DNA from 4 places in the Streptomyces prunicolor genome. Region 4 is predicted to be linked to each of the others. Evidence: riboswitches for the same ligand, from Rfam matches in the RefSeq annotation. Region 4 holds a riboswitch; each other region holds the start of a gene.
The links. Region 4 has a riboswitch for cobalamin ahead of OG588_RS11055 (cobalamin biosynthesis protein). Riboswitches for the same ligand answer to the same signal wherever they lie in the genome.
Positions count from the first base shown of each region.

Region 1: another riboswitch for cobalamin. It lies ahead of OG588_RS33295 (ribonucleoside-diphosphate reductase subunit alpha); the one in region 4 lies ahead of OG588_RS11055 (cobalamin biosynthesis protein).
Region 2: another riboswitch for cobalamin. It lies ahead of OG588_RS48485 (ABC transporter substrate-binding protein); the one in region 4 lies ahead of OG588_RS11055 (cobalamin biosynthesis protein).
Region 3: another riboswitch for cobalamin. It lies ahead of metE (5-methyltetrahydropteroyltriglutamate--homocysteine S-methyltransferase); the one in region 4 lies ahead of OG588_RS11055 (cobalamin biosynthesis protein).

Region 1 is NZ_CP108676.1:7,206,798-7,213,877, forward strand. Features, by position in the region: gene OG588_RS33295 (ribonucleoside-diphosphate reductase subunit alpha) at 1-1,922, opposite strand, end outside; cobalamin riboswitch at 2,046-2,200, opposite strand; gene OG588_RS33300 (GNAT family N-acetyltransferase) at 2,223-2,729, opposite strand; gene mctP (monocarboxylate uptake permease MctP) at 2,851-4,461, opposite strand; gene OG588_RS33310 (DUF3311 domain-containing protein) at 4,458-4,721, opposite strand; gene OG588_RS33315 (YbdD/YjiX family protein) at 4,871-5,071, opposite strand; gene OG588_RS33320 (carbon starvation CstA family protein) at 5,043-7,080, opposite strand, start outside.
Region 2 is NZ_CP108676.1:10,713,448-10,720,527, forward strand. Features, by position in the region: gene OG588_RS48465 (ABC transporter substrate-binding protein) at 1-590, shown strand, start outside; gene OG588_RS48470 (ABC transporter permease subunit) at 629-3,334, shown strand; gene OG588_RS48475 (ABC transporter ATP-binding protein) at 3,349-4,032, shown strand; gene OG588_RS48480 (M20/M25/M40 family metallo-hydrolase) at 4,048-4,953, opposite strand; cobalamin riboswitch at 5,074-5,287, shown strand; gene OG588_RS48485 (ABC transporter substrate-binding protein) at 5,341-6,402, shown strand; gene OG588_RS48490 (FecCD family ABC transporter permease) at 6,399-7,080, shown strand, end outside.
Region 3 is NZ_CP108676.1:8,696,720-8,703,799, forward strand. Features, by position in the region: gene OG588_RS39495 (polysaccharide deacetylase family protein) at 1-714, opposite strand, end outside; gene OG588_RS39500 (histidine phosphatase family protein) at 940-1,518, opposite strand; gene metE (5-methyltetrahydropteroyltriglutamate--homocysteine S-methyltransferase) at 1,637-3,955, opposite strand; cobalamin riboswitch at 4,093-4,316, opposite strand; gene meaB (methylmalonyl Co-A mutase-associated GTPase MeaB) at 4,389-5,381, opposite strand; gene scpA (methylmalonyl-CoA mutase) at 5,378-7,080, opposite strand, start outside.
Region 4 is NZ_CP108676.1:2,463,773-2,470,852, reverse strand. Features, by position in the region: gene cobN (cobaltochelatase subunit CobN) at 1-2,768, opposite strand, end outside; gene OG588_RS11060 (cobyric acid synthase) at 2,765-4,276, opposite strand; gene OG588_RS11055 (cobalamin biosynthesis protein) at 4,273-5,214, opposite strand; cobalamin riboswitch at 5,314-5,456, opposite strand; gene OG588_RS11050 (hypothetical protein) at 5,603-5,824, opposite strand; gene OG588_RS11045 (inorganic phosphate transporter) at 5,858-7,080, opposite strand, start outside.

The sequences.
Region 1 (7,080 bases), 4.7 Mb from region 4:
GCGATCGAGGCGATGGTGGCCGTGGGGGCGATCGCCAGCAACAGGCTGTTGCGCATGCCGGTTTGGGCGATACGTTCCCGCAGTGCCGACCAGCGCTCCGGCCAGGTCGGTTCCACGTCGTAGTGGTCGGGGTGCAGGACGCCGCGAGCGGTGCGGGTCTTCTCCCAGGCGGGCAACGGGCCGTTGCGCTCGGCGAGGTCGGCGGATGCCTCGTACGAGGCGAGCATGATGCGCTCGGAGATACGGGTGGAAAGGGCCTTGGCCTGCGGGGAGTCGAAGGGGACGCGGAGTTTGAAGAAGACGTCCTGGAGGCCCATCGCGCCCAGGCCGACCGGGCGCCAGCGGGCGTTGGAACGGCCCGCCTGCTCGGTCGGGTAGAAGTTGATGTCGACCACGCGGTCCAGGAAGGTGACGGCCGTGCGGACCGTCTCGTCCAGCCGCTCCCAGTCGATGTCTCCGTTCGCCTGGTCGACGAACGCGCCCAGGTTCACGGAACCCAGGTTGCAGACCGCGGTCTCGCCGTCGTCCGTGACCTCCAGGATCTCCGTGCAGAGGTTCGAGGAGTGGACGGTGTGGCCCGGCTCGGCCGTCTGGTTGGCGGTGCGGTTGGCCGCGTCCTTGAAGGTCATCCAGCCGTTGCCGGTCTGCGCGAGGGTGCGCATCATGCGGCCGTAGAGGTCGCGGGCCGGGATGGTCTTCCTGGCCAGCCCCTGCGCCTCGGCCTTGCGGTACGCGGCGTCGAACTCGTCGCCCCACAGGTCGACCAGCTCGGGCACGTCGGCGGGGGAGAAGAGCGACCAGTCGCCGTTCTCGTTCACCCGGCGCATGAACTCGTCCGGGATCCAGTGCGCCAGGTTCAGGTTGTGCGTACGGCGGGCGTCCTCACCGGTGTTGTCCCGCAGCTCCAGGAACTCCTCGATGTCGGAGTGCCAGGTCTCCAGGTACACCGCGGCCGCGCCCTTGCGCCGGCCGCCCTGGTTCACCGCGGCGACCGAGGCGTCCAGCGTCTTCAGGAACGGGACGATGCCGTTCGAGTGGCCGTTCGTGCCGCGGATCAGTGAACCCCGGCTGCGGATACGGGAGTACGACAGTCCGATGCCGCCTGCGTGCTTCGAGAGGCGGGCGACCTGGTGGTAGCGGTCGTAGATGGAGTCCAGCTCGTCCAGCGGGGAGTCGAGGAGGTAGCAGGACGACATCTGGGGGTGCCGGGTGCCGGAGTTGAAGAGCGTGGGGGAGGAGGGGAGGTAGTCGAGGCGGCTCATCAGGCGGTAGAGCGCGGCTACTTCGTCCAGGGCGCGGGTGCTGTCGTCCTCCGCGAGACCGGCGGCCACACGCAGCATGAAGTGCTGGGGCGTCTCGATGACCTTGCGGGTGATCGGGTGGCGGAGCAGGTAACGGCTGTACAGGGTGCGCAGCCCGAAGTAGCCGAAGCGGTCGTCGGCCTCCGTGTCGATCAGCGCGTCCAGGCGGGCCGCGTGCAGCGTCGCGAACTCGGCGGTGCGGTCCGCGATGAGGCCCTCGCGGTGGCCCACGGCGACGGACTCGGTGAACGTCGTGACGCCCTGGGAGGCGGCCTCGGCGGCGATGCTGATCGTCAGCAGCCGGGCGGCGAGGCGGGAGTAGACGGGGTCCTCGGAGATGAGGCCGGCGGCCGCCTCCGTGGCCAGTTCGCGCAGTTCCGCCACGTCCGCGTGCGCGGACCGGCCGCGCAACGTGGCGGCGGCGACCCGGCCGGGGTCGGCGTCGGGGAGATCGGCGGTCAGCTCGGTCAGGGTCCGCAGGATCGCGGTACCGGGGCCGTCGGCTCCGGGAACGGTCGCTCCGGGAACGGCCGTACCAGGAACGTCGGTTCCGGTCGCGGTCGCTACGGTCGCCTCGTTCACCTGGGTCGCTGATGCCGGCTCTGCTGGCGCGATGGTCACGGTGGGGCTCTCCCTCGCTCGGCACGGGGCCTCGCCGAGGGCAGGCGGCAGTACACGAGCGCACGGGGCGTCGCGTCCACCGGCCCACTCCACGAGGCCCGGACGTCATGCGCCTGGCCGGGTGGCCGGACGCGAGCTGTCGGCAGGTCCTCGGACTGGCCATGCGTGCATATGCACGTAAGTACACCGTTGCGGGACAGTTCCGGATTCGCACCGGATTCCCCTGCGGCGACAGCGAGCATGAGCATACATCTTGTGCCGGGCTGTCGTAGCAACCCCAGATGTTGTGTCGCGGCGGTTTCAGAGCGTCAGTTGATAGGTGAGCAGAGTGAGATCGTCCAGGTGTGGCACGGGATTCCAGTCCCGGTCGGGTGTGCGGACGAAACCCAGGCGTTCGTAGATGCGGTGGGCCGCGTGCATCGAGCTCTGGGTCGACAGGACCACGGCCGTGCAGCCTTCGGTGGCTCGGGCGCGGTCGAGGCAGGCGCGGACCAGGGCCTCGCCGGCGCCTCGGCCTCGGGCGGTGCGGGTGATTGCCAGTGCGCGGATTTCTGCTTCGCCGGGGCGGGCGATGTCGGCGACGGGGCCGGGGCCTTGGACGAAGGTGACTCCGCCGAGGAGGTGGTCACCCTCTACGGCGACGAGGACCTCGGCGGCTGCGGCTCGGCCTGCTACGTCCTTCAGCACGGGGAGGTACGGGTCGGTCTCGCCGTAGTCGAGGAGGCCGTCGTCGAGGTAGGCGTGGGCTGTGAGGGTGCCGAGGTCTTCGTATTCGGTGGGGATTGCTCGGCGGATGAGGATGTCCATGTAGGTGAGTGTGTACGAACAGCGGGCCGCCGAGGGGGGTGCTCTCGGTGGCCCGCTGCGGGTTCGTCGTGGCTGGTCGCGCAGTTCCCCGCGCCCCTTAGGTGGGGATGCTCACCCGGCGCTAATGGGTTGCCCCTGCTGTTGCCGGAGGTAGTTCCACCTCTACGCCCGGGTCGCCTGCGTCTGCCGTGTAGTCCCCCGGAGCTGTCTCGTCCACGCCCTCCGGGGCCTTGAACGCCTTCAACGCGAACGTGAGGACCACGGTCACCACGACGTTCAGGACGAACGCCGTCAGGCCGATGTAGCCGATCTCGCCGATGCCGGGGATCTCCTTGGACGAGCCGCCGAAGTGGTCCTGGGTCGGGGAGGCGACCCCGTACGCCGCGAGGGTGCCGTAGATCATGCCGACCGCCCAGCCGGTGAGGAGGGCCCAGCGGTGGGGCCAGCGGGTGAAGAGGCCGCCTACCAGGGACGGGAAGGTCTGGAGGATCCAGATGCCGCCCAGGAGCTGGAAGTTGATGGCTACCGTCTTGTCCATCGTCAGGACGAAGGCCAGGGCGCCGACCTTCACCAGGAGCGAGACGATCTTGGAGACCTTGGTCTCCTGGGCCGGGGTCGCGTCCGGCTTGATGAAGTCCTTGTAGATGTTGCGGGTGAAGAGGTTCGCCGCCGCGATGGACATGATCGCCGCGGGGACCAGGGCGCCGATGCCGATCGCGGCGAAGGCCACGCCCGCGAACCAGTCAGGGAACATGTTCTCGAAGAGCTGTGGGATCGCCAACTGGCCGTTGGTTACCTTGACTCCGGCCGCGATCGCCATGAAGCCGAGCAGTGCGAGCAGGCCCAGCATCAGTGAATACAGGGGCAGGATCGTGGTGTTGCGGCGGATCACGTTGCGGCTCTTCGAGGAGAGCGTGGCCGTGATCGAGTGGGGGTACATGAACAGGGCCAGTGCCGAGCCCAACGCCAGTGTGGCGTACGTCCATTGGCCCGCCGGGGCCGGTACGAGTCCGCCCGCTCCCGCCGCCTTGAACTTGGCGCCCGCCGCGCTGAAGATGTCGTCGAAGCCGCCGAGCTTGATCGGGATGTAGATGATCGCCACCGTGATGACGATGTAGATCAGGCCGTCCTTCACGAACGCGATCAGCGCGGGGGCGCGGAGGCCGGAGGAGTAGGTGTATGCCGCCAGCACCGCGAACGCGATCAGCAGCGGCAGGTCCTTCACGAACCAGTTGGAACTCGCGCTGCCGCCCACCCCCATGACGTCCAACACGGCCTGGATGCCGACCAGTTGGAGCGCGATGTACGGCATCGTCGCGAGGATGCCGGTGACCGCCACCGCCAGGGACAGGCCCTTCGAGCCGAAGCGGCCGCGCACGAAGTCGGACGTCGTCACGTATCCGTGCTTGTGCGACACCGACCAGAGGCGGGGCAGGAACGTGAAGATGAGGGGGTACACGAGGATCGTGTAGGGCACCGCGAAGAAGCCGGCCGCGCCCGCCGCGTAGACCGCCGCCGGGACCGCGACGAACGTATACGCCGTGTAGAGGTCGCCGCCGAGCAGGAACCAGGTGACCCAGGTGCCGAACGACCGTCCGCCCAGGCCCCATTCGTCGAGGCTCTGCTCGTTGTCGGCCCGGCGCCAGCGGGCGGCCAGGAAGCCCAGGACCGTGACGGCCAGGAAGAAGAAGATGAAGACGCCGAGGGCGACGCCGTTCACGCCGTCGTTCACCGGTTACCTCCATGGCGGGCCCGCTGGTCGCGCTGCCACAGTTTGTAGGCGGTCATCGTCAGCGCCGTCGAGATCAGCACCCACAGCATCTGGTACCAGTAGAAGAACGGGATGCCGATGAACGCGGGGTCCGTCTTGGCGTAGGAGCCGACCCAGAGGAGCGCGACGAAGGGCGCGAACAGGCAGACGGCGATGACGACGCGTGTCGGTGTCACCACCGGTGCTGCCGCTTCGGGCGGGACTTCCGGTACATCTGACATATCGCGGCTCCGTCACCTTCGATGATCGCCTGTGTAATGCGCAGGCAATCTAGGTCACGGCATCGCGCGAGCGGAAGACCTCGTCCGTATATCGGCATGTCGATTCCGTGAAGACGTGACATCGGTGTCAGGGACAGGCCGGAACAGGGTCAACAGCAGCGGAAGCCCTGGCGCGGGTCGGCCTCCTGGCGGTCCGTCCGCATGCGTTCGAAGTCGCGCCGGTTCGGGACCTCCGCGTCGGGGTGGTCCCGGCGTACGTGCGCCACACAGCGGTCGTACGCCGACTCGTCCATCAACTCCCGGACGTACCAACGCACCCCGCTAATCGCCCGCTGGAACGCCGACCGCATCCCGGGTCGCCTCCTCCTTCTCCTCCCGGGTGGGGATCAGCCCGGCCGGTGCCACGATGTTCGACTCGACGTACGGCGTCTCGCTCAGCGTGGAGAGCGCGGGGCGGCGGATGTGTCGAACGCAGACGCGAAGGGCGTCCGCGATGACGACCACGACCAGCACCGCGAGAATGGCCGAAAGCACTCCGTCCACCGTGGAGTTGGTGACGACGGTGTGCATGTCGTCCATCGACTTGGCGGGCGGCAGGACCTTGCCCGCGTCGATCGCGTCCTGGAACACGGACCGTTGCTTGAAGAAGCCGACCTTCGGGTCGCTGGAGAACACCTTCTGCCAGCTCGCGGTCAGGGTGACCGTCGCGTCCCAGGCGAGCGGAACCCCGGTGATCCAGGCCCACTTGAGGCGTCCGGACTTCACCAGGAGGGTGGTGCAGACGGCCAGGGCGACGGCGGCCAGCAGTTGGTTGGAGATGCCGAAGATCGGGAAGAGCTGGTTGATCCCGCCGAGCGGTTCGTGGACGCCGACCCAGAGGAAGTAGCCCCAGAGTGCGCACACGATCGCGCTCGTGAGGGCCAGGCCCGGCTTCCAACTCACGTTCTTGAACGGCCGGTAGACGTTCCCCAGCATGTCCTGGAGCATGAACCGGCCCACCCGCGTGCCCGCGTCCAGCGCGGTCAGGATGAACAGCGCCTCGAACATGATCGCGAAGTGGTACCAGAAGGCGCGCAGACTCCCGCCGGTCACCTTGGAGAAGATCTCCGAGACGCCGACCGCGAGGGTGGGCGCTCCGCCGGTACGGGACAGCAGGCTCGCCTCGTCGACGTTCTTCGCGGCCTGTGCGAGGTCGGCGGGGGAGATGTGATAGCCCCAACTGCTCACCACCTGCGAGGCGTTCTGCACGGTCGTGCCGATCGCGCCCGACGGGGCGTTCATCGCGAAGTAGAGGCCCGGGTCGATGATGCTCGCGGCGACCAGTGCCATCACGGCGACGGACGACTCCATCAGCATCGCGCCGTAGCCGATCATGCGGATCTGGGTTTCCTTCTGGATCATCTTCGGCGTCGTACCGCTGGAGATGAGCGAGTGGAACCCGGACAGGGCGCCGCAGGCGATCGTGATGAAGACGAAGGGGAAGAGCGAGCCGGCGAACACCGGACCGTTGCCGTGCTTGGCGAAGTCGGTGACGGCGGGCATCTTCAGGGCGGGCAGGGCGACCACGACGCCGATCGCCAGCAGGGCGATGGTGCCGATCTTCATGAACGTGGAGAGGTAGTCGCGCGGGGCGAGCAGGGTCCAGACGGGGAGGATCGAGGCGACGAAGCCGTAGCCCACCAGCCAGATCACCAGCGTCGAGGGCGCGAGGGTGAAGGTGCCGGCCCAGGACGACTCGGCGACCCAGCGGCCCGCGACCAGGGCGAGCAGCAGCAGGGCCACGCCGATCAGGGAGACCTCGGAGACGCGGCCGGGGCGAAGTACCCGCAGATAGAAGCCCATCAGCAGGGCGATCGGGATGGTCATGCCGATGGAGAAGGTGCCCCAGGGGGAGGAGGCCAGCGCGTTCACGACGACCAGGGCCAGCACGCCGAGCAGGATGATCATGATGGCGAAGGTGGCGACCAGCGCCGCCGCGCCGCCGAAGGGGCCGATCTCCTCACGGGCCATCTGCCCAAGTGACCTGCCGTCACGGCGGGTTGAGAAGAACAGCACCACCATGTCCTGGACCGCGCCCGCGAAGATGACGCCGACGACGATCCAGATCGTGCCGGGCAAGTAGCCCATCTGCGCGGCGAGTACGGGTCCGACGAGCGGGCCCGCGCCGGCGATCGCGGCGAAGTGGTGGCCCAGCAGGACGCGGCGGTCGGTGGGGTGGTAGTCGATGCCGTTGTCGAGGCGTTCGGCCGGGGTGGCCCGGGTGCCGTCGACCTTGAGCACCTTGTACACGATGAACTTCGCGTAGAAGCGGTAGGCGATGGCGTACGAGCCGAGGGCGGCGGCGACCATCCAGGCGGCC
Region 2 (7,080 bases), 8.2 Mb from region 4:
CGGCGTCCGCCGTGGACCTCGCTTCCACGGTCGCCGCCGCGCGGTCAGCCGGCGCGGACTGCATCGGCGCGGGGACCGGCCCGGCCCAGAGCGGACCGCTGATCACGGCGGTGAACGCGGGGGCGAAGCTGAAGCTCGCGTTCGCCTCGGGCGGACTGCCGAACGTGGTCCTCCAGCAGCTCGGAAAGGCCGCCGACGGCGTTCTCGCCCCCGCCGGCTACCTGCCGTTCACGTCCACGGACGGAGTCGTGCCGCAGCTGAAGCAGAAGATCCAGGCCAAGTACCCGAAGGTGCCGCTCGACCAGTTCGCCGAGACGGGCTACGCCTCGGTCAAGGCCGTCGCGCAGGCCGCGAAGGGTCTCAAGGACGTCACAGGGTCCTCCCTGAAAGGCGCTCTGACGAAGCTGACGGCATTCGACACCGGCCTCGGGCCCGTGGCGGACTTCTCCAAGGAGGGCTCGGTCCCCGGGTTCCCGCGGTTGTTCAACCCCAAGATCATCCTCTGGGTGGCCAAGGACGGCGACTACAACCTGGCGCAGCCGCAGCCCATTGACACGACCCCCGCTCTCAAGCTGTTGAGCGCGAAGTAGAGGGCCGGGACCGGCTATGAGAGGTTCGGCGGTGTCCTGTGGCTGAGTACGTCACGCTGCTGTTGCTGGGGCTGGGTGCGGGATCGATGACCGCGTTGTCGGCGCTCGGTCTGGTGCTCATGTACCGCAGCAGCGGCGTAGTGAATTTCGCGACGGGCGGCATCGGGATGGCCTGCTCGTACGTGTTCTGGGATCTGACCCGCAACGCGGGCTGGTCGGCGCTGCCCGCCGGCACGGCCGCCGTACTGGTGGGTGCGGCGCTGGGTGTGCTGACCTACGTACTGGTCATGGTGCTGCCGCGGGCCGGCTCCAACCTCACCCGCCTGATCGCGACGCTCGCCGTCCTGATCATCCTGGAGTCCGCCGCCCAACTGCGTTACGGGCCTAACCCGTTGTCGGTCCACCAGTTCCTGCCCAGCGGCTCGGTCGGCCTCGGCGGCGGCATCACGATCCCGGTGAGCCGTCCGATCCTGCTGGGTACCGCGGTGGTGCTGGCGCTCTCGCTCGCGGTGGTCTACGCCCGCACCACGTTCGGGATCGCGACGACCGCGTTGTCGGAGCGCCCGCGCAAGCTCGCGGCGCTCGGCTGGCGCATCGGCTGGATCGGGGCGATGAACTGGGGCGTGGGGGGTGCGCTGGCCGGGCTGGCCGGCGTCCTGCTGGCTCCGATCATCGGCGTGACGATCGGGAACGCGGCCGTGCTGATGGTGACGGTGCTGGCCGCCGCGCTGATCGGCGGGCTGCGTTCGTTCTCGCTGACGCTGGTCGGCGGGATGGTGATCGGCATGCTGCAGTCCCTGTTCGGCATCCACGACCTAGGGATCCAGGGTCTCGCCGACGCCGTTCCGTTCGTGGCGATCATCGCCGTGATCGTCCTGCGGGGCCGTCGGCTTCCGCTGCGGAGCTTCGTCGGCGAGCGGCTGCCTCGCGTCGGCTCCGGGGAGATCCGCCCCGGCCGGGTCGTGGCCGGCGTCGCGGTGCTCGTCCTTCTGGTCGGCTGGGTCCTGAACGACAACGGCATCTCGGCGCTGACAGCATCGCTTCTCGCCGTGATTCCGCTGCTGTCGCTCACCGTGCTGCTCGGCTACGCGGGCCAGATGTCACTGGCCCAGATCACCCTCTCGGGGGTGGGCGGACTGGTCGCCGCGCGGCTGGCGGCAGATGTCGGCCTGCCGTTCCCGGTCGTACTGGTGCTGGGCATGCTCGCCACGGTTCCGGTCGGCCTCATCGTGGGGCTGCCGTCCGCCCGGACCCGCGGAGTCAGCCTCGCGGTGGCGACCCTGGGCCTCGCGGTGGCGATCCAGGCACTGATCTTCAGCAACAGCTCGATCTCCGGCGGGGAAACCGGGATCGCGCTCCCCGACAGCGCGTCGTTCCGGATCTTCGGAGTGGACATCGACAGCTTCCTGTACCCCGATCGGTTCGCCTACCTGGTGCTGGGCTTCGTACTGGTGCTGACTCTGCTCGTGGCAAATCTGCGGCGCAGCGCCTCGGGACGGCGCATGATCGCGGTCCGGGGCAACGAGCGAGCCGCGACCGCCCTGGGCATCAACGTGGTGACGACCAAGCTGTGGGCATTCGGGATCGCCTCCGCGATCTCGGGGCTGGGCGGAGTCCTGCTCGTCTACAGCGCGCCGACGGCGCTCTTCTCGAACTTCTCGGTGCTGGACAACATCAGCGCCCTGGCGTACAGCGTCGTCGGCGGAGTGGGCAGCGTTCTGGGCCCGCTGTTCGGCAGCACACTGCAACCCTCGGGGATCGGGCAGTCGGTGCTCAACGCGATCTTCGGCGTGGAGCCGGTGACGATGACACTCATAGGAGGCGTCCTCCTGCTCATCACCATCGTCGCCTCACCCGACGGGATGGCTGCGGCGACCGCCGAGGCGATCGACTCCGTACGCCGTCGCCTGCCGGCGAGGCGCCCGCGCGCCGGGCGTCAGGCGCAGGCGTACCTCGGGCGCGGCAGCCAGGCGCCCCGGCGCGTGCGGCCCGCGCCGCTGACGGTCGGCTCGATCGAGGTGGCGTTCGGCGCCGTACGCGCGGTCGACGGCGTCGACCTGCACGTCGAACCGGGTGAGGTCGTCGGCGTCGTGGGCGCCAACGGCGCCGGGAAGACCACCTTGATCGACGCCATCACCGGGTTCGTACCCAGCAGGGGCACGGTCGCCCTCGGTGGGCAGGAGCTGGCCACCGTGTCGGCGCACGGGAGGGCGCGGGCCGGCCTCGCCCGTTCCTGGCAGAGCCTGGAGCTGATCGAGGACCTGTCGGTCCTGGACAACTTGCGTACCGCGTCCGACTCGGGCAGTTGGTGGTCCGGCCTGCTCGACCTCGTACGGCCCAGCAGGGACAAGCCGACCGCGGCCATGCTCCGCGCGATCCAGGCGCTCCGACTCGACGACGTGCTCGGCGCGAAGCCCGGGGAACTGAGCACCGGCCGCCGCAAACTCGTCGCGCTCGCTCGTGCGATCGCGGGCGAGCCGTCGGTCCTCCTCCTCGACGAACCATGCTCGGGCCTGGACCAGCACGAACGGGAAGAGGTGGGCGAGGTGGTCAGGATGCTGGCCGAGAACTGGGGGATGGGAGTGCTGTTGATAGAGCACGACGTCCATTTGGTGCGGCGCGTGTCCGACCGCATCGTGGCACTCGACTTCGGGAAAGTGATCGCCCAAGGCCGACCCGATGACGTGCTGTCGGACCCGAGCGTCATGGCGGCGTATCTCGGTGACGTCACCGAGACGGCGTGAAGGGCGGTGTCGACATGAGCCTTGTGCTGGAGACCCGGAACATCCATGCCGGCTACGGCGACGTGACAGTCGTTCGTGACCTCAATCTCAGCGTCGCCTCGGGCGAGATCGTCGCGCTGCTGGGCCGCAACGGCGCGGGCAAGACCACGGCCCTGCTGACCCTGGCCGGCGCGTTGCGCCCGCTCTCCGGGGACCTCGACTTCCTCGGTGCGCCGGACAGATCCTCGCTCGCGGCCCGCGCCCGGCGGGGCTTGGGCCTGATGACCGATGACCGTTCGATCTTCTTCGGCCTCACCGTCCGCGAGAACTTGCGGCTGGCACGCGGGAGCGACGACGTGATGTCACTGTTCCCCGAGCTGGAACGGCTGCTCGACCGGCCTGCGGGACTCCTGTCGGGCGGTGAGCAGCAGATGCTCGGCCTCGCCTCCGTGCTGGCGCGAGAACCGAAGCTGCTGCTCATCGACGAATTGTCGTTCGGGCTGGCCCCCCGGATCGTCCAGCGTCTCATGACGGCCGTACGCCAAGCGGCCGACCGGGGCACGGCGGTGATCCTGGTCGAGCAGTTCGCCCGGCTCGCACTCGACGTCGCCGACCGCGCCTATGTGCTGGTCAACGGTCGCGTGAGTGACGAAGGCACCACGGACGAACTGCGCGCGAACATCGCCGAGTTGGAGGGCAAGTACCTGGGTGTGGACTGATGAACCCGATACCGTTCAGAGGGCGCCGGACATGAGCCGGTGGACCACCTCGGTCAGTAGATCGGTGCCCGCGCTGATGTCGTGGTCGTCCGTCAACTCGCCCTCGTTGTGGGAGATTCCCTCGATGCTGGGCACGAACAGCATGATCGACGGCGCGATGTCCTTCATGTTGACCGAGTCGTGGCCGGCGATGGTCATCATGGTCTGGTGGCTGAGCCCCAGCTCGTCGGCGACGCGGGCGGCGAGTTCGACACCGGCCGCGGGGAACGGCGCCACGCCCCAACCGTGCGTCTGTACCTGCTCGATGGAGACCGACGCGCGCTCCTCGATGCCCGGGATCGACTCGGCCAGCTTCTTGGCCGCCGCGTCGAGCAGGGCTTCGTCGGGCGAGCGCAGGTCGACGTGCATACGCACCTCGCGGGCCACCACGACAGGGGAGTTGGGCTCGACGGTCATCTCGCTCACCGAGGTGTGCAGCGGCAAGTCCGTGCTCTGCTCGGCCAGTTCACGTACCGCCACGACGAGGAGCGAGGCACCGAACAGGGCGTCGCGCCGGTCCGCCATGATCGTGGATCCGGTGTGCGACTGCTCGCCGCGCACCACCACCTGGTACTTGCGTGCCGCCCAAGTGGCGTCCACCAGGCCGATGGTGAGCCCCTTGTTCTCCAGGTCGCGACCCTGCTCGATGTGGATCTCGGCGTATGCCGCCACGTCCGGTCCGGGGTAGTCGCCGATCGTGCCGATCTCGCGGAGGGCGGCCTCGACAGTGGTGCCCGCGGGATCGGTCGTCGCGAGGGCGGTGTCGGCCGGCAGCTTTCCGGTGAACACGGCGCTGCCCATCATGCTCGGCTTGAAGCGGGAGCCTTCCAACTCTGCGCCGCCGGTGTCTATGTCGCCCGCGCTGAATCCTGCGTCCGTCACTTCGGTTCACCCGTTGCCCAACGGCCTTTGTCGCGAGGTGAGTTCAGGCCCACGAGTGTAGCGGGCACAACAGCGCAGGCACCTCCGTGCCGCCCCGCAGCGGGAGCCGACCGTCGATCTTGATAGGTTGTGCGGGCCAGTCGTGCCACAACCGAGGCCAGGGAATCCGGTGGAAATCCGGAACTGACGCGCAGCGGTGAGGGGGACGGGCGGGGCAGCAGACGCCACTGGGGCGACACGGGCCGGCCGAAGGAGCCGGTGTGTGACGCGCCGGGAAGGCGCCCCGTCCGGACGAACCCGAGTCCGAAGACCTGCTGGCGCCTTCTCGCCCTCGGCGAGGGGGAGTTCGTAGGCCAGGCTCCGCGTTCGAGCCCCGACAGGCAAGGCATGCCCGTGCTCCGTACCGCCCCCGTCCCGCTGCGCCGCCGTACCGCGGCCCTCCTCATCGCGCCCGCCCTGCTGCTCACCGCGTGCGGCGGATCCGACGGCGACAGTGCCGACGGCGAGACGGAGAAGTCCGCCGCGGGCTTCCCGCTCACCCTCACCGACTGCGGGCAGAAGGTCACGCTGAAGTCGGCCCCGAAGCGGGTCGTCTCCCTCAACCAGGGCACCACCGAGATCCTGCTCTCCCTCGGCCTCGCCGACCGCATCGCCGGTACGGCGACCTGGACCGACCCCGTGCTCAAGGGGCTGGAGAAGGCGAACGCGACCGTGCCGCGCCTCGCCGACAACAACCCCTCCTTCGAGAAGGTCCTCGACGCCGAACCCGACTTCGTCACCGCCTCCTTCGTCTCGACGCTCGGCAAGGGCGGTGTCGCGACCCGCGAACAGTTCGAGAAGCTGGGCGTCCCGACATACGTCTCGCCGTCCGACTGCGCGGGCAAGGACAACGACAGCGGCGGCGACGGCTCGCGCAGCACACCGCTCACGCTCGACACCGTCTACGGCGAGATACGCGACCTGTCCCGGGCGATGGGCGTCAAGGAGCGCGGCGACAGGCTCGTGGCCCGGCTGAAGGCCCGGGTGACCAAGGCCACCACCGGGCTCGACGCCTCCGACACCTCCCTCATGTACTGGTTCGCCAACGCCCAATCGCCCTACCTGGCCGGCTGCTGCGGCGCCCCCGGCGCCATCACCCGTGCCGTCGGCGCGAAGAACGCCTTCTCCGACACCCACGACGAGTGGCCCCAGATCAACTGGGAGACCGTCGCCGACCGCGACCCCGACGTCATCGTCCTCGGCGACCTGACCCGCAAGTCGCAGACCGCCGAGACCGCCAAGGCGAAAATCCGCTTCCTGGAGACCAACGCGGCCACCCGCAACCTCACCGCCGTCAAGAAGAAGCGGTACATCCTGCTCAGCGGCCAGGCGATGAACCCCTCCATCCGCATCGTCGAAGGGATCGAGCAGGTCGCCGCCGGCCTGCGCGACTTCGGACTCGCCAAGTGACCGTCCGCACCCTGCTGTTGACGGGCGGCGGACTGGTCGCGTTGCTGGTTTCCGTGGCCGTCGCGGTGACCATCGGACCCGCCGACATCTCCACGGCCGACGTATGGGCGTCGGTCGCGTCCCACCTCGGCGGCGGGGACAGCACGCTCGCCCCGCTGCGGGACGGCATCGTCTGGGACCTGCGCATGCCCCGCACGCTGCTCGCCGCCGTCTGCGGCGCCGGGCTCGCGCTGTGCGGCGCGGTCATGCAGTCGCTGCTGCGCAATCCGCTGGCGGATCCGTTCGTGCTCGGCGTCTCCTCCGGGGCGTCCACGGGCGCGGTGGCGGTCGTGGTCCTCGGCGTGGGAGGCGGGGCCGTGTCGCTGTCGGCGGGTGCCTTCGTCGGCGCCCTGCTCTCCTTCGGGCTGGTGATGCTGCTCAGCCACAGCCTCGGCGCGAGCATGGACCGGGTGGTGCTGTCCGGAGTGGCCGCCATGCAACTCTTCTCCGCACTCACCTCGTTCACCGTGCTGACCTCGGCGGACGCCGAGACCACCAAGGGCGTGCTGTTCTGGCTGCTCGGCTCGCTCTCCGGCGCGGACTGGGGCCAAGTGCTGCTGTGCGCGGGCGCGTTGGCCCTCGTCCTGGTCGTCTGCCTCGGCCAAGCCACCACCCTGGACGCGTTCGCCTTCGGCGAGG
Region 3 (7,080 bases), 6.2 Mb from region 4:
CGGCTCCGCCGTCCCGGGCGCGAGGAGCTGCGGCACGGTCACGAACACGTACCCGCGCTCCTTCAGCGCGTCGATGATGCCGGGGACGGCGGGCACGGTGCCCTCGTACAGGTCGTGCAGCAGGATGATGCCGTCCCGGGTGGCCTGAGCGAGGACGCGTTTGGTGATGAGGGCGGAGTCGGTCGTCGCGTAGTCCTTGGCGGTGACGCTCCACAGCACCTCCGCGAGGCCCAACTCCCGGCAGATCTTGTGCACTTCGTCGTCGGTGCGACCCTGCGGCGGGCGCATCAGTGTGGGCCGCTTGCCGGTGATCCGCTCTATCGCGTCGTCCGTGCGCTCCAGTTCGTCACGTATCTGCGCGGGGGGTATTCGGGTCAGGATCTTGTGGTCCCAGGTGTGGCTGGCCACCTCGTGCCCCTCGGCGGCCATGCGCTCGACCAGCTCCGGGTACTTCTCGATGTGCCGCTTGCCGAGCAGGAAGAAGGTCGCCGGGACCTGCTTCTCCTTCAGGATGTCGAGCAACCGCGCCGAGTTCTCGCTGGGCCCGGCGTCGAAGGTCAGCGCGATGCACTTCACCTCCCGGCAGTCGGCCGTCCCGAAACCGGCCCGCGCGGTGGCCGACACGCCCTCGGCGCGAGCGGCGGCCGGCGCGGTCGTGTCGAGCTCGGTGCACCCGCTCGACGCCAGACCCAGCACGCCAACCGCCACAAACATGCCGACGGCACGCAACCCGGCCCGGGGTCTTTCCCTCTTCTTGCACAGAGCACTCAGTGATGGCATGCCGAGACTATACACAGCGAGTATATACGGTGCGTATAGTCAGGAGTGGGACAGCGCCCCTTTAGGGGCGCGGGGCTGTATCGATTTGCGGCTCCGCCGCGTGGGCGCGACCAGCCCCCACCGACCCGCGGCCAAAGAACCGCCGATCCAGCGGAGTGCTTATCGGCCCGAGCCTCCCAGCTCCCACCCAAGCCGCAGATTCCACCGCCCGGCCCGCCCACTGAGCTCGGTCGCAGTCAACGGCGGCACATCAAGCCGCCAGAACGCAGGCCCAGGCGCACCAAGGACCGTGACCGCAACGGCCCGCACGAACTCCTGCTCAACCACCGCAAGGGTCCTCCCCTCAAACCCGGCCGCGGCCTCCAGCCACCCCGACGCCCGCTCGCAGAGCCCCCGCACCGACTCCCCACCGTGAGGCACCGCATCCGGATCCGTCAGCCAGGCCATCACCGCATCCGGCTCCCGCGCCATCACCTCGTCGAGGGTCAGGCCATGCCAGCGCCCCATGTCCAGACCCGCCAACTCGGGCTCCACCACACCCGAGAGGCCCAGCGCGGACGCCGTCTCCCGGCACCGCACGCTGGGCGAGACCAGCACCCGGTCAGCCAAGCGGAGCGACCCCGCGACGGACGAGGCGCGAGCCGTACCGCTCGGGTCGAGCGGGCTGCCGTCGTCGAACCGGGTCTCCCGCAGGGAGCGGTTCATCGCCGGCGAGATCAAGGTGATGCGGCTGGTCACTTCGTCGCTCCAAGTGCTGTGGGCTGTGCGGATCATCGTCTCAGGGCGGGGGGTGGCCGGGAGGGTGTCCTCCCGGCCACCCCCACCACCATCGGGTCAGGAACCGGCCACCATAGGGTCAGGAACCGGCCAGCTCCTCGCGGACCGTGCGGGCCGCGGCCACCAGGTTCTCCAGGGACGCGCGGGTCTCGGGCCAGCCGCGGGTCTTCAGACCGCAGTCCGGGTTGACCCACAGCCGCTCCGCCGGGATGGCCTCAAGCCCCTTGCGCAGCAAGGCCGCCGCCTCGGCCGTGCTCGGCACGCGAGGCGAGTGGATGTCGTAGACACCCGGCCCCGCCTCGCGCGGATAGCCGTGCTCGGCCAGTTCCCCCGCGACCTGCATGTGTGAACGGGCGGCCTCCAGGCTGATGACGTCCGCGTCGAGGTCGTCGATGGCCTGCACGATGTCGCCGAACTCCGCGTAGCACATGTGGGTATGGACCTGCGTCTCCGGCCGCACCCCGGCGGTGGTCAACCGGAACGCCTCCGTGGCCCAGGCGAGATACGCCTCCCGGTCCGCCGCGCGCAGCGGGAGGGTCTCGCGCAGGGCGGGCTCATCGACCTGGATGACCGAAGTCCCGGCCGCCTCAAGGTCGTTGACCTCGTCGCGCAGGGCGAGGGCGACCTGTCGTGCGGTGTCGCCGAGCGGCTGGTCGTCGCGGACGAAGGACCAGGCGAGCATGGTGACCGGTCCGGTGAGCATGCCCTTGACCGGGCGCGAGGTGAGCGATTGCGCGTACGTCGTCCAGCGGACCGTCATCGGTTCCGGGCGGGAGAGGTCCCCGGCCAGGATCGGCGGGCGGACGTAACGGGTGCCGTAGGACTGGACCCAGCCGTGCTGCGTGGCGAGGTAGCCCGTCAGTTGCTCGGCGAAGTACTGGACCATGTCGTTGCGTTCGGGCTCGCCGTGCACGAGGACGTCCAGGCCGGTCTTCTCCTGGAAGGAGATGACCTCGCCGATCTCCGCCTTGATCCGCTCCTCGTAACCGGCCGTGTCGATCCGCCGCGCCCTCAAGTCGGCCCGCGCGGTGCGCAGTTCGGCGGTCTGCGGGAACGAGCCGATCGTGGTCGTCGGTAGCGGCGGCAGCCCGAGGTGCGCGCGCTGCGCCGCCGTCCGCTCTTCGTACGGCTGGGAGCGGCGGGCGTCGGCGTCCGTGACCGCGGCGGCCCTGGCCCGTACGGCGGGGTCGCGGGTGAGCGCAGAACCCGCTCGGGAGGCCAAGTCGGCGCGGTTGGCGGCGAGTTCGGCGGCGATCGTGTCGGTGCCCTGGGCCAGGCCCTTGGCGAGGGTGACGATCTCGGCCGTCTTCTGCCGCGCGAACGCGAGCCAGCGCAGGATCTGCGGCTCGATGTCCCGCTCGGCGGCGGCGTCGAGTGGCACATGGAGCAGCGAGCAGGAGGCGGCCACGTCGACCCGGTCGGCCAGACCGAGCAACGTACCCAGCGTGGCAAGGGACTTGGTGAGGTCGTTGACCCAGACGTTACGGCCGTTCACCACGCCTGCGATCAGCCGCTTGCCGGGCAGTCCGCCCACTGCGGCGAGGTCGTCCAGGTTGGCGGCGGCGGACTCGGTGAAGTCGAGCGCGAGGCCCTCCACGGGTGCCTTGGCGAGGACCGGGAGCGCCTCGCCGAGGCGGTCGAAGTAGGAGGCGACCAGGAGCTTCGGCCGGTCGGTGAGGGCGCCGAGGTCCCGGTAGGTGCGGGTGGTGGCGTTCAGTTCGGCCGGGGTGCGGTCCTGGGCCAGGGCGGGTTCGTCCAGCTGGACCCACTCCGCGCCCGCTGCCCGTAGATCGGCGAGGACCTCGGCGTACACGGGCAGCAGCCGGTCCAGCAGGGTCAGCGGGTCGAAGTCCGCGGACACGCCGGGGGCTGGCTTGGCGAGCAGGAGGTAGGTGACCGGGCCGACGAGCACCGGGCGGGCTGTCAGGCCCAGGGCGAGGGCCTCCTTCAACTCCGCCACCTGCTTGGTGGAGTCAGTGGTGAAGACGGTGTCCGGGCCCAACTCGGGCACGAGGTAGTGGTAGTTGGTGTCGAACCACTTCGTCATCTCCAGCGGCGCCACGTCCTGCGTGCCGCGTGCCATCGCGAAGTAGCCGTCCAGTGCGTCGAGTTCGACGGCGGTGCGGTGGCGTTCGGGGATCGCGCCGACCATCACGCTGGTGTCCAGGACGTGGTCGTAGTACGAGAAGTCGCCGGTCGGAACCTCGTGGATACCGGCGTCCGTCAGTTGCTGCCAGTTCGTGCGGCGCAGTTCGGTGGCGGTGGTGCGGAGGGCGTCGGCGTCGACGCGGCCCTTCCAGTAGCCCTCGATGGCCTTCTTCAGTTCACGGGCCTTGCCCTGGCGGGGGTAGCCGTAGACGGTTGCCCGTGCTGCCGCGGCTGCGGACTTCGGTGTCACGGAAATCTCCTTCGCGAGATATCTCCCTGGATCCCGGTGTCGGGACGTGAGCGCGAAGGTTCGTAGACCGGGGGATGGTGACCGCCCGTATGTACGCCGACCCGCCCACGAGGTCACCGGGATTCCGCGCGTGAATGCTTCGCGTGCGGGCAGTTGGCAGGTCTTCGGACTTGCGGGCACGGCCTCCGTTTGACCGGAGGTCACCTACTGGCCGTCGCTTCCCAGGTCCTGTGTGGGCCCAGTGCGTATGACGGCGGTCGTTCCTGCTTACCGCTGCGGGGCAGTCCCGGAGTTTCACCGGGTTCCCTCTTGCGACGCGTCCGTCTGGGTGACGGGGCGAACCAGCTGCGCCGCCAGCCTAAAGGGTTTGGGGTGGATGCGTCGATTTTTGTCTGCGGCTCGGTGGGGGCTGGTCGCGCAGTTCCCCGCGCCCCTAGGTGGGTTGGGGTCCCCGGGACTGGAAGGCTTGCAGGATTTGCTCAGCCGCCAGTGTTGCTGTCAACTCGCCCTCTCGTACCTGGCGTTCTAGGTCCGGAGTCAGCGCACGTACCGTCGGATCTGAGTGCAGGCGGCCCAGCAGTTCGTCTCGGACCATCGTCCACGTCCAGTCCACCTGTTGCTCGCTGCGCTTCGCGGCCAGGCGGCCCGTGGAGTCCAGCAGGGAGCGGTGTTGTTCCAGGCGTTCCCAGACCGTGTCCAGGCCTGTTCCCTCGCGGGCGCTACAGCTCAGAACCGGCGGGGTCCAGGCCGCGTCGGCCGGATGCATCAGGCGTAGCGCGCCCGCCAACTCCCGTGCCGCGCTCTTCGCGTCGCGCTCATGCGGGCCGTCCGCCTTGTTGACGGCGATGACATCGGCCAGTTCCAGGACGCCCTTCTTGATGCCCTGTAGCTGGTCGCCGGTGCGGGCCAGGGTCAGCAGCAGGAAGGAGTCGACCATGTTCGCGACCGCCGTTTCCGACTGGCCTACGCCTACCGTCTCGACCAGGACGACGTCGTAGCCCGCTGCCTCCATCACCACGATCGACTCGCGGGTCGCCTTCGCCACGCCGCCGAGCGTGCCGGCGGTGGGCGAGGGGCGGACGAAGGCCGCCGGGTCCACGGCCAGGCGTTCCATGCGGGTCTTGTCGCCGAGGATGGAGCCGCCCGTGCGGGTCGACGACGGGTCTACGGCGAGGACCGCGACCCGGAAGCCTTGTGAAGTCAGCAGCGTGCCGAACGCGTCGATGAACGTCGACTTGCCGACACCCGGTACGCCGCTGATGCCGATCCGGCGGGCCTGGCCGCTGTGCGGGAGGAGCGCGGTCAGCAACTCCTGGGCCATGAAGCGGTGTTGGGGCTTGGTCGACTCGACGAGGGTGATGGCGCGGGCCACCAGGGCCCGCTTGCCGTCGAGTACGCCCTTCACATAGGTGTCGACCTCGATCACGGGGTGTGCCCGAGGTCGGCGGCCAGGCGTTCTACGAGGTCGTAGGCCGCGTCCGGGATCACCGTCCCGGGCGGGAACACGGCCGCCGCGCCCATCTCCAGGAGGGTGGGGACGTCCTGGGGTGGGATGACTCCGCCGACCACGATCATGATGTCCTCGCGGCCCTCCTCTGCGAGGGACTCCTTCAACGCCGGTACGAGGGTGAGGTGTCCGGCGGCGAGGGACGACACTCCGACGATGTGTACGTCCGCCTCTACGGCCTGGCGGGCCACTTCGCCGGGGGTCTGGAACAGCGGGCCGACGTCGACGTCGAAGCCGAGGTCCGCGAAGGCGGTGGCGATCACCTTCTGGCCGCGGTCGTGGCCGTCCTGGCCCATCTTGGCGACCAGGATGCGGGGGCGGCGGCCCTCGGACTCCTCGAAGTCGGCCACGAGAGTGCGGGTGCGTTCTACGGACGGGGAGTCGCCGGCTTCGGTGCGGTACACACCGGTGATCGTACGGATCTGGCTCGCGTGCCGCCCGTAGACCTTCTCCAGCGCGTCGGAGATCTCGCCGACCGTCGCCTTCGCGCGGGCCGCGTTCACCGCCAGCTCCAGGAGGTTTCCGGTGCCTTCGCCGGCCGCGCGGGTCAGCGCGTGCAGCGCGTCCTGGGTGGCCTGTTCGTCGCGCTCCGCGCGCAACCGCCTTAGTTTCTCGATCTGTTGGGTGCGTACGGAGGAGTTGTCGACCTTGAGTACGTCGATCTGCTCGTCGGTCTCCACGCGGTACTTGTTGACGCCGATGACCGGCTGGCGGCCGGAGTCGATGCGGGCCTGGGTGCGGGCCGCGGCCTCCTCGATGCGCAGCTTGGGGATGCCCGCGTCGATGGCCTTGGCCATGCCGCCCGCCGCCTCGACCTCCTCGATGTGCTGCCAGGCGCGGCGGGCGAGGTCGTACGTCAGCTTCTCCACGTACGCGCTGCCTCCCCACGGGTCGATCACCCGTGTGGTGCCCGATTCCTGCTGGATGAGGAGTTGGGTGTTGCGGGCGATGCGTGCCGAGAAGTCGGTGGGCAACGCGAGGGCCTCGTCCAGGGCGTTGGTGTGGAGTGATTGGGTGTGGCCCTGGGTGGCCGCCATCGCCTCCACGCACGTGCGCGTGACGTTGTTGAAGACGTCCTGCGCTGTCAGCGACCAGCCCGAGGTCTGTGAATGAGTGCGCAGGGAGAGGGACTTGGCGTTCTGCGGGTCGAACTGCTTGACCAGCTTGGCCCAGAGGAGGCGGGCCGCGCGCAGCTTCGCGATCTCCATGAAGAAGTTCATGCCGATCGCCCAGAAGAAGGAGAGCCGGGGTGCGAACGCGTCCACGTCCATCCCCGCCGCCCGGCCCGCCCGGATGTACTCGACGCCGTCCGCGAGGGTGTACGCCAGCTCCAAGTCGGCCGTCGCGCCCGCCTCTTGGATGTGGTAGCCGGAGATCGAGATGGAGTTGTAGCGGGGCATCCGCTGCGAGGTGTACGCGAAGATGTCGGAGATGATCCGCATCGACGGCTTCGGCGGATAGATGTAGGTGTTGCGGACCATGAACTCTTTGAGGATGTCGTTCTGGATGGTCCCGGCCAACTTCTCGGGCGGTACGCCCTGTTCCTCCGCCGCCACGATGTAGAGCGCCAGCACCGGAAGTACCGCGCCGTTCATCGTCATCGACACCGTCATCCTGT
Region 4 (7,080 bases):
CGCACCGTGACGTCGATGCGCGGCCGGCCCAACTCCGTGACGGGCACGATCTCGAAGCCGGTGACCCGGCGCGAGGCGTCGTCCCAGACCGGACGGCAGCCCAGCAGCGCGAGGATCTCGGCGATGTCGTCACCCTGGGTGCGCATCGCCGACGTACCCCAGACCGTGAGGCCGACGGACTGGGGGAACTCGCCGTTGTCCTGGAGGTACCGCTGCACGAGCGAGTCGGCCAGCGCTTGCCCGACCTCCCAACTCAGCCTGGACGGAATGGCCTTGGGGTCGACGGAGTAGAAGTTCCGGCCGGTCGGCAGGACGTTGACCAGTCCACGGGTCGGGGAGCCCGACGGACCCGCCGGGACGTAACCGCCGTTGAGCGCGAGCAGGATGTGGTCGATCTCGTCGGTCGTGCGGGCGAGCCGGGGCACGACCTCGACGCAGGCGAACTCCAACACGGCCACGGCGTCCGGGAGTTCGGTGCCGATGACGGTGCGGACGAGCGCGGGGACCGCCGTGACCTCCCACTCCTGGGACTCCATGCCCTCGGCGAACCGGCGGCACAGCTGCTCCAGCAGATCGATCGCGTCGGCGGCGGAACGGGCGGGCCCGTCGACCAGCTCGGTCAGCTCCACCGGCACCTTCACCGGCGCACCCGGCTCGGCCAGCAACTCCTTCTCGACCAGGCCGAAGTGGAGCGCCAGCGCGGCCCGCAGACCCGGCAGCGCGTTCGCCTTACCGCCCCACACCTGCGAGGCGCGCAGCACCGCGAGCACGAGGTTCACGCGCGCCTCGCCGACCGGACCGCCGCCGAGGATGTGCAGCCCGTCGCGGATCTGCACGTCCTTGATCTCGCACAGATAGCCATCGATGTGCATCACGAACTCGTCGAACGCCGCGTCGTCCGGCTGGTCGTCCACATGCAGGTCGTGGTGCAGCTCGGCCGCCTTCACCAGCGTCCAGATCTGCGCGCGCACGGCCGGCGCCTTCGTCGGGTCCAGGTCGGACACCAGGGCGTACTCGTCGAGGAGTTGCTCCAGCTTCGCCAGATCGCCGTAGGTGTCGGCACGCGCCATCGGCGGCACCAGGTGGTCGACGACCGTGGCGTGCCCGCGCCGCTTGGCCTGCGTCCCCTCGCCGGGGTCGTTGACGATGAACGGGTAGATCAGGGGGAGTTCACCCAGTACGGCGTCCGGCGCGCAGCCGCTGCTGAGCCCAAGTCCCTTGCCGGGCAGCCATTCCATGGTGCCGTGCTTGCCCATGTGGATGATCGCGTCGGCGCCGAAGCTGTTGTCCAGCCAGCGGTACGCGGCCATGTAGTGGTGCGAGGGCGGCATGTCGGGGTCGTGGTAGATCGCGATCGGGTTCTCCCCGAAGCCGCGCGGCGGCTGGATCATCACGACGACGTTCCCGAACTGGAGTGAGGCGAGCACGATGTCGTCGCCGTCGACGTAGAGGTTGCCGGGCGGCTCACCCCACGCGTCCAACATGCCCTGCCTGAGGTCCGGTTCGAGCTTGTCGAACCATGCCTGGTAGTCGGCGAGCGGCACGCGCGCGGGTGCGGCGGCCAACTGCTCCTCCGTCAGCCACTCCACGTCGTGGCCACCGGCGTTGATGAGCCGGTGGATCAACTCGTCCCCGTTGTCCGGGTGTTCGTCGACCCCGTACCCGGCGTCCCGCAACGCGTCCAGCACCCGGATCGCCGAGGCGGGCGTGTCCAGACCGACCGCGTTGCCGACCCGCGAATGCTTCGTCGGATAGGCGGTGAAGACGATCGCGAGCTTCTTCTCGGCGTTCGGCTTGTCCTTCAACTTCGCGTGCCGTACGGCGATTCCGGCGACCCGCGCGGCCCGCTCGGGGTCGGCGACGTAGACCGGGACGTCGTCCGGACCCTGCTCCTTGAAGGAGAACGGGACCGTGATCAGCCGCCCGTCGAACTCGGGGATCGCGACCTGCATCGCCGCGTCCATGGGGGAGAGCGCGGCGGAGGATTCGTCCCAGGTTGCCCTGGACGACGTAAGGCAAAGTCCTTGCAGCACAGGCACGTTGAGGTCGGCGAGCGCCCCGATGTCCCATGCCTCCTCGTCACCACCGGCCGAGGCCTGAGAGGCATGCGTACCGCCCGAGGCGAGGACGGTGGCGATCAGCGCATCCGCCGTGCCGAGGATCTCGTACAGCCCGGAGTCGGCGCCGCGCAGTGAACCGCAGTACACGGCAAGGGCGTTGGCGCCCTTCGCCTCGATCTGGTCGCAGAGGGTGTCCACGAAGGCGGTGTTGCCGCTGAGGTGATGCGCCCGGTAGAAGAGGACACCGACCGTCGGCCGGCCCTCGACGGAGGCACGCTCGCCGTGGACGCCGAACTCGGCCATCTTCTGCGGCTCTTCGAAGCCCTCGCCTGTGAGCAGCACGGTGTCCGAGAGGAACCGGGCGAGTTCGGCGAGGTTCTCCGGACCGCCCTCGACGAGATACCTGAGCGCCTCGGCCACGACCCCGGCCGGTACCGACGACTCGGCCATCAACTCGGCGTCGGGGACGGTCTCTCCGCCGAGCAGCACGGTCGGAATCCCGGACGCCTTCAGCGCGGCGAGCCCGTCCTCCCAGGCGCGCTTGCCGCCGAGCAGTCGTACGACGGCGATGTCCGCGCCCGCGACGAGTGCGGGCAACTCGGCTGCCACGTCTACTCGGTTCGGGTTGCCGATCCGGTACGCGGCGCCGGAGGCCCGGGCCGCCAGCAGATCCGTGTCGGCGGTCGACAACAACAACACTGTGCTCATGCGGGCGCTCCCGGTGGAATGAAAGGCAGTCCTTGCGGCGCGCCGGACTCGATGAGTCGCCAGAGCGCGTCCGTGTCCGCGTGCTGTTCGATGAGGTCGCCGAGCCGGTCGAGCTGCTCCTCGCGCAGCGCGGCGAACGAGGTGTCGGGCGCCGGTACGAACCGGCGGCCCGCGGCGGTCGCCACCTCGCGCAGAAACGCCCGCCGGAACCCGTCCGACTCCAGCGAGCCGTGCCAGTGGGTACCCCAGGTCTGACCGACCCGGCAGCCGTCCAAGAAGGGTTCCCCGCCGGTGAGTTGGGCCACCCCATGATGGATCTCGTACCCCTCGACCGGTTCGCCGAGGGCTTCGCCGACGGGCCGAGTGAGGGTCTTCTCGCGAGAGAACCGCACACGCAGCGGCAGCACCCCAAGTCCCTCCACCGCCCCCTGTCGGCTCTCGACCTCGTCCTCGATGTGTTCGCCGAGGATCTGAAAGCCGCCGCAGATACCGAGAGTTGGCCGTTGTTCGGCTGCCCTGCGCACGAGGGCGTCCGCAAGTCCCCGCTCCCGCAGCCACTCCAGCGCCTTCACCGTCCCCCGGGTCCCGGGGATGACGACGAGATCGGCGTCGGACAGCTCCTCCGGCCGGTCCACGAACCGCACCACGACGCCCGGTTCGGCGGCCAGCGCGTCCACGTCGGTGAAGTTGGACATGAGGGGGATCGCGCAGACGGCGACACGCAGCACGTCCTCGCCGACCGGCGGCGCGGTGTTCGACTCCCGCACGGTGCCGCGCAGCGAGATCCGCAGCCCGTCCTCCTCGTCGATCCCGAGCCCGTGCCGGAACGGCAGCACGCCGTACGTCCGCCGCCCGGTGAGGCCGAGCAGCATCTCCAACCCCGGTTCCAGCAACGACACATCGCCCCGGAATTTGTTGACGAGGAACCCGGCGACGAACGCCTGGTCCTCGGGGCTGAGCAGCGCGACGGTCCCGAAGAAGGAGGCGAAGACGCCCCCGCGGTCGATGTCGCCGACCACGAGCACGGGCAGTCGGGCATTGCGTGCGATGCCCATGTTCACGATGTCGGTCCGCCGCAGATTGATCTCCGCGGGCGAACCGGCCCCCTCACAGATCACCGCGTCATACGTGCCCCGCAACTCGGCGAGACAGTCCAACACCGTGCCGAGCAGCGCCTCTTGGCGCCCGCCGTGATAGCCGCGCGCACTCATCTCGCCAACTGGCTTGCCCATGAGGACCACTTGGCTGGTGCGGTCGCTGCCCGGCTTCAGCAGCACGGGGTTCATCAGTGCGGTCGGCTCGATCCGGCACGCCTGCGCCTGCATGGCCTGCGCCCGCCCGATCTCCGCCCCCTCGCGCGTCACGAACGAGTTCAGGGACATGTTCTGCGCCTTGAACGGCGCGACCTTCACACCCTGCCGCACCAGCCACCGGCAGATCCCGGCGGTGACGACACTCTTCCCGGCGTCCGAGGTGGTGCCGGCCACCAACAGCCCGCCGCCGCTCATGACTTGCGTCCCTTCACGAGGAGCCGCCCGGCGACACTGACCCCGAGCGCGAGCAGACCGACGCGCCGGGACAGCCGTACGGCACGCGCGATGTCCGATACCGCGACGGCGCGTCCGTCGCCGTTGAGCACGGGCCGGTGCTCGACCCGGCCGCCGTAGGAGAGCGTCCCGCCGAGGCGTACGCCTAGGGCGCCAGCGAAGGAGGCCTCCACGGGGCCGGCGTTGGGGCTCGGGTGTTTGCGGGCGTCGGTGCGCCAGGCGCGTACCGCTCCGCGCGGGTCGCCGCCCGCTACGGTCGCGAGGGCGGCGGTGAGGCGGGCGCCCGGCCAGCCGGCGACGTCGTCGAGGCGGGCCGAAGCCCAGCCGTAGCGGCGGTACTTGGCCGACTTGTGGCCGACCATCGCGTCCAGCGTGTTCACCGCCCGGAAGCCGAGCAGGCCCGGGACGCCCGCGACGCCGCCCCAGACCAGGGCGCCGACTATCGCGTCGGAGGTGTTCTCGGCGACGGACTCGACGACGGCCCGGGCGATCCCGTCGGCGTCGAGGGACTGCGGGTCCCGCCCGCAGAGGTGGGGGAGCCGGGACCGCGCACCGTCGATGTCACCGGCCTCCAGCGCGCGCCCGATGACCCCGGCCTCGCGCGCGAGGGAGGTCCCGCCGAGGACGGCCCAGGTGGCGGCGGCGGTGAGGGCGGCAGAGGCCGTACGGGAAGGCCGTAGGGCCGAAGCGGCCGCGGCGGCGAGGGTGATGGTGCCACCCACGCACACGGCGGTGTGCAGGGCGCCCCAGCCTCGGTGGTCGCGCCACAGCACCTGTTCCACGGCACCGGCGGCACGGCCGAAGGCGGCGACCGGATGCCCGCGGCGGGGATCGCCGAGCAGGTGGTCGCCGAGGAGGCCGGCGGCGGCGCCGTACGCGTAGACGCGATCGGCACGCATCGGCTCAGCCGATCGCTGGGGCGGGCACTGCGCTGGTACGGGACCTCGAACGGCAGCCGAGCATGGCGATATGTCCTCACTCAGGGTGTCCACGCCCTGGTTCGACGAGACCGGCGGTGAGAGTTCCTGGCTCCCGGGGGTGTCTACCCCGGTGACAGTGGCGGGACCGCGCCGGATTCGCACCGGCTTCCTCTCCTGCCGCCGTACATGGCTCCGGCAGTCCACCATGCTGTTGGAAGGGCCGTCAACTTGCTGTTGACCTGCGGGGACGGAGTGTGCTGATGCCCACATGCGAGGGGCCGTTCACATGGGCTGAGGGGTCACACGGACGTGGGGTGCGGGACGGTGATCCGTCCCGCACCCCACGGTGGGTCCAACTGGCGGCCGGTCAGGCCACGATGAGATAGATCCCGTACGCCACCGCCGCCGCGCAGGCCGCGAAGCAGGCGTACGCGCCGGTCAGGGCGAGGGGCGCGGAGTCGCCCTGGGCGGTGGCGCGTTCGCGGCGGGAGAGGCCGACGATGCCGAGGGTGAAGACGGCCACCAGGGCGACGGTGGCGCCGAGGCTGACGCCGAAGACGGAGCCGAGGGCTGCCCAGTCGATGTGCATGCTGATTCGTTCCTTCGTGTCCGGGGCGCGGGCTCAGACGGCGGCGGCCGGCGGTGTCGCCGGGTCGGACTTCACGACCGGGGCCGGGTTCACGGGCGGCGAGAGGATCGTCGCCGTGAGGCCTTCGGAGAGGGCGACCGACGGGGGCGGCGGGGTCACGGCGGCGATCGCGGTGGTGATCACGCCGGCCGGTTCGTCGATCTCGTTGACGTTCGAGGCGTCGACGACCTGGCGGCGGGAGAGCAGCCAGATGCCGGCGCTGGACGCGACCAGGAAGACGGCCACCAGCGCGGTGCCCCAGTCGCCGAGGTCGGTCACGGACTCGGCGAGCGCGCCGACCAGCGCGGCGGCCGGCAGCGTCAGGCCCCAGGCGACGAACATCCGGGTGGCGGTCGACCAGCGGACGACCCCGCCCTTGCGGCCGAGGCCCGCGCCCATCACCGAGCCGGAGACGGCGTGCGTGGTGGAGAGCGAGAAGCCGATGTGCGAGGAGGCCAGGATGACCGCGGCGGCGCTGGTCTGGGCGGCGAAGCCCTGTTGCGGCCGGAGGTCGGTCAGGCCCTTGCCCATCGTGCGGATGATGCGCCAGCCGCCGATGTACGTGCCCATCGCGATGGCCAGGCCCGCGGAGAGGATGACCCAGGTGGGCGGGTCGGAGTCAGGGGCGATGGAGCCGCCGGCGATCAGGGCGAGGGTGATGATGCCCATCGTCTTCTGCGCGTCGTTCGTGCCGTGGGCCAGCGAGACCAGCCCGGCGGAGGCGATCTGGCCGACGCGGAAACCCTTGTCGGCGGCCTTGCCCTCGGCGTTGCGGCTCAGGGCGTACGAGAAGCGGGTGGCGAGCATCGCCGCGAGGCCGGCGACGATCGGGGCGGCGATCGCCGGGAGCAGGACCTTGGTGACGAGGACGTCGCCGTGGACCGCGCCGGTACCGGCCGAGGCGATGGTGGCGCCGATCAGACCGCCCATCAGGGCGTGCGAGGAACTGGAGGGCAGGCCGACGAGCCAGGTCACCAGGTTCCAGAGGATCGCGCCGACGAGGGCGGCGAAAATGACCTCGGGACGGATGCCGCTCTCATCGACCAGACCCTTGGAGATCGTGTTGGCGACCTCCACGGAGAGAAAAGCGCCCACCAGGTTGAGGGTGGCCGACATGGCCACCGCGACCTTGGGCTTGAGTGCGCCGGTCGAGATGGTGGTGGCCATCGCGTTGGCGGTGTCGTGGAAACCGTTCGTAAAATCGAACGCGAGTGCGG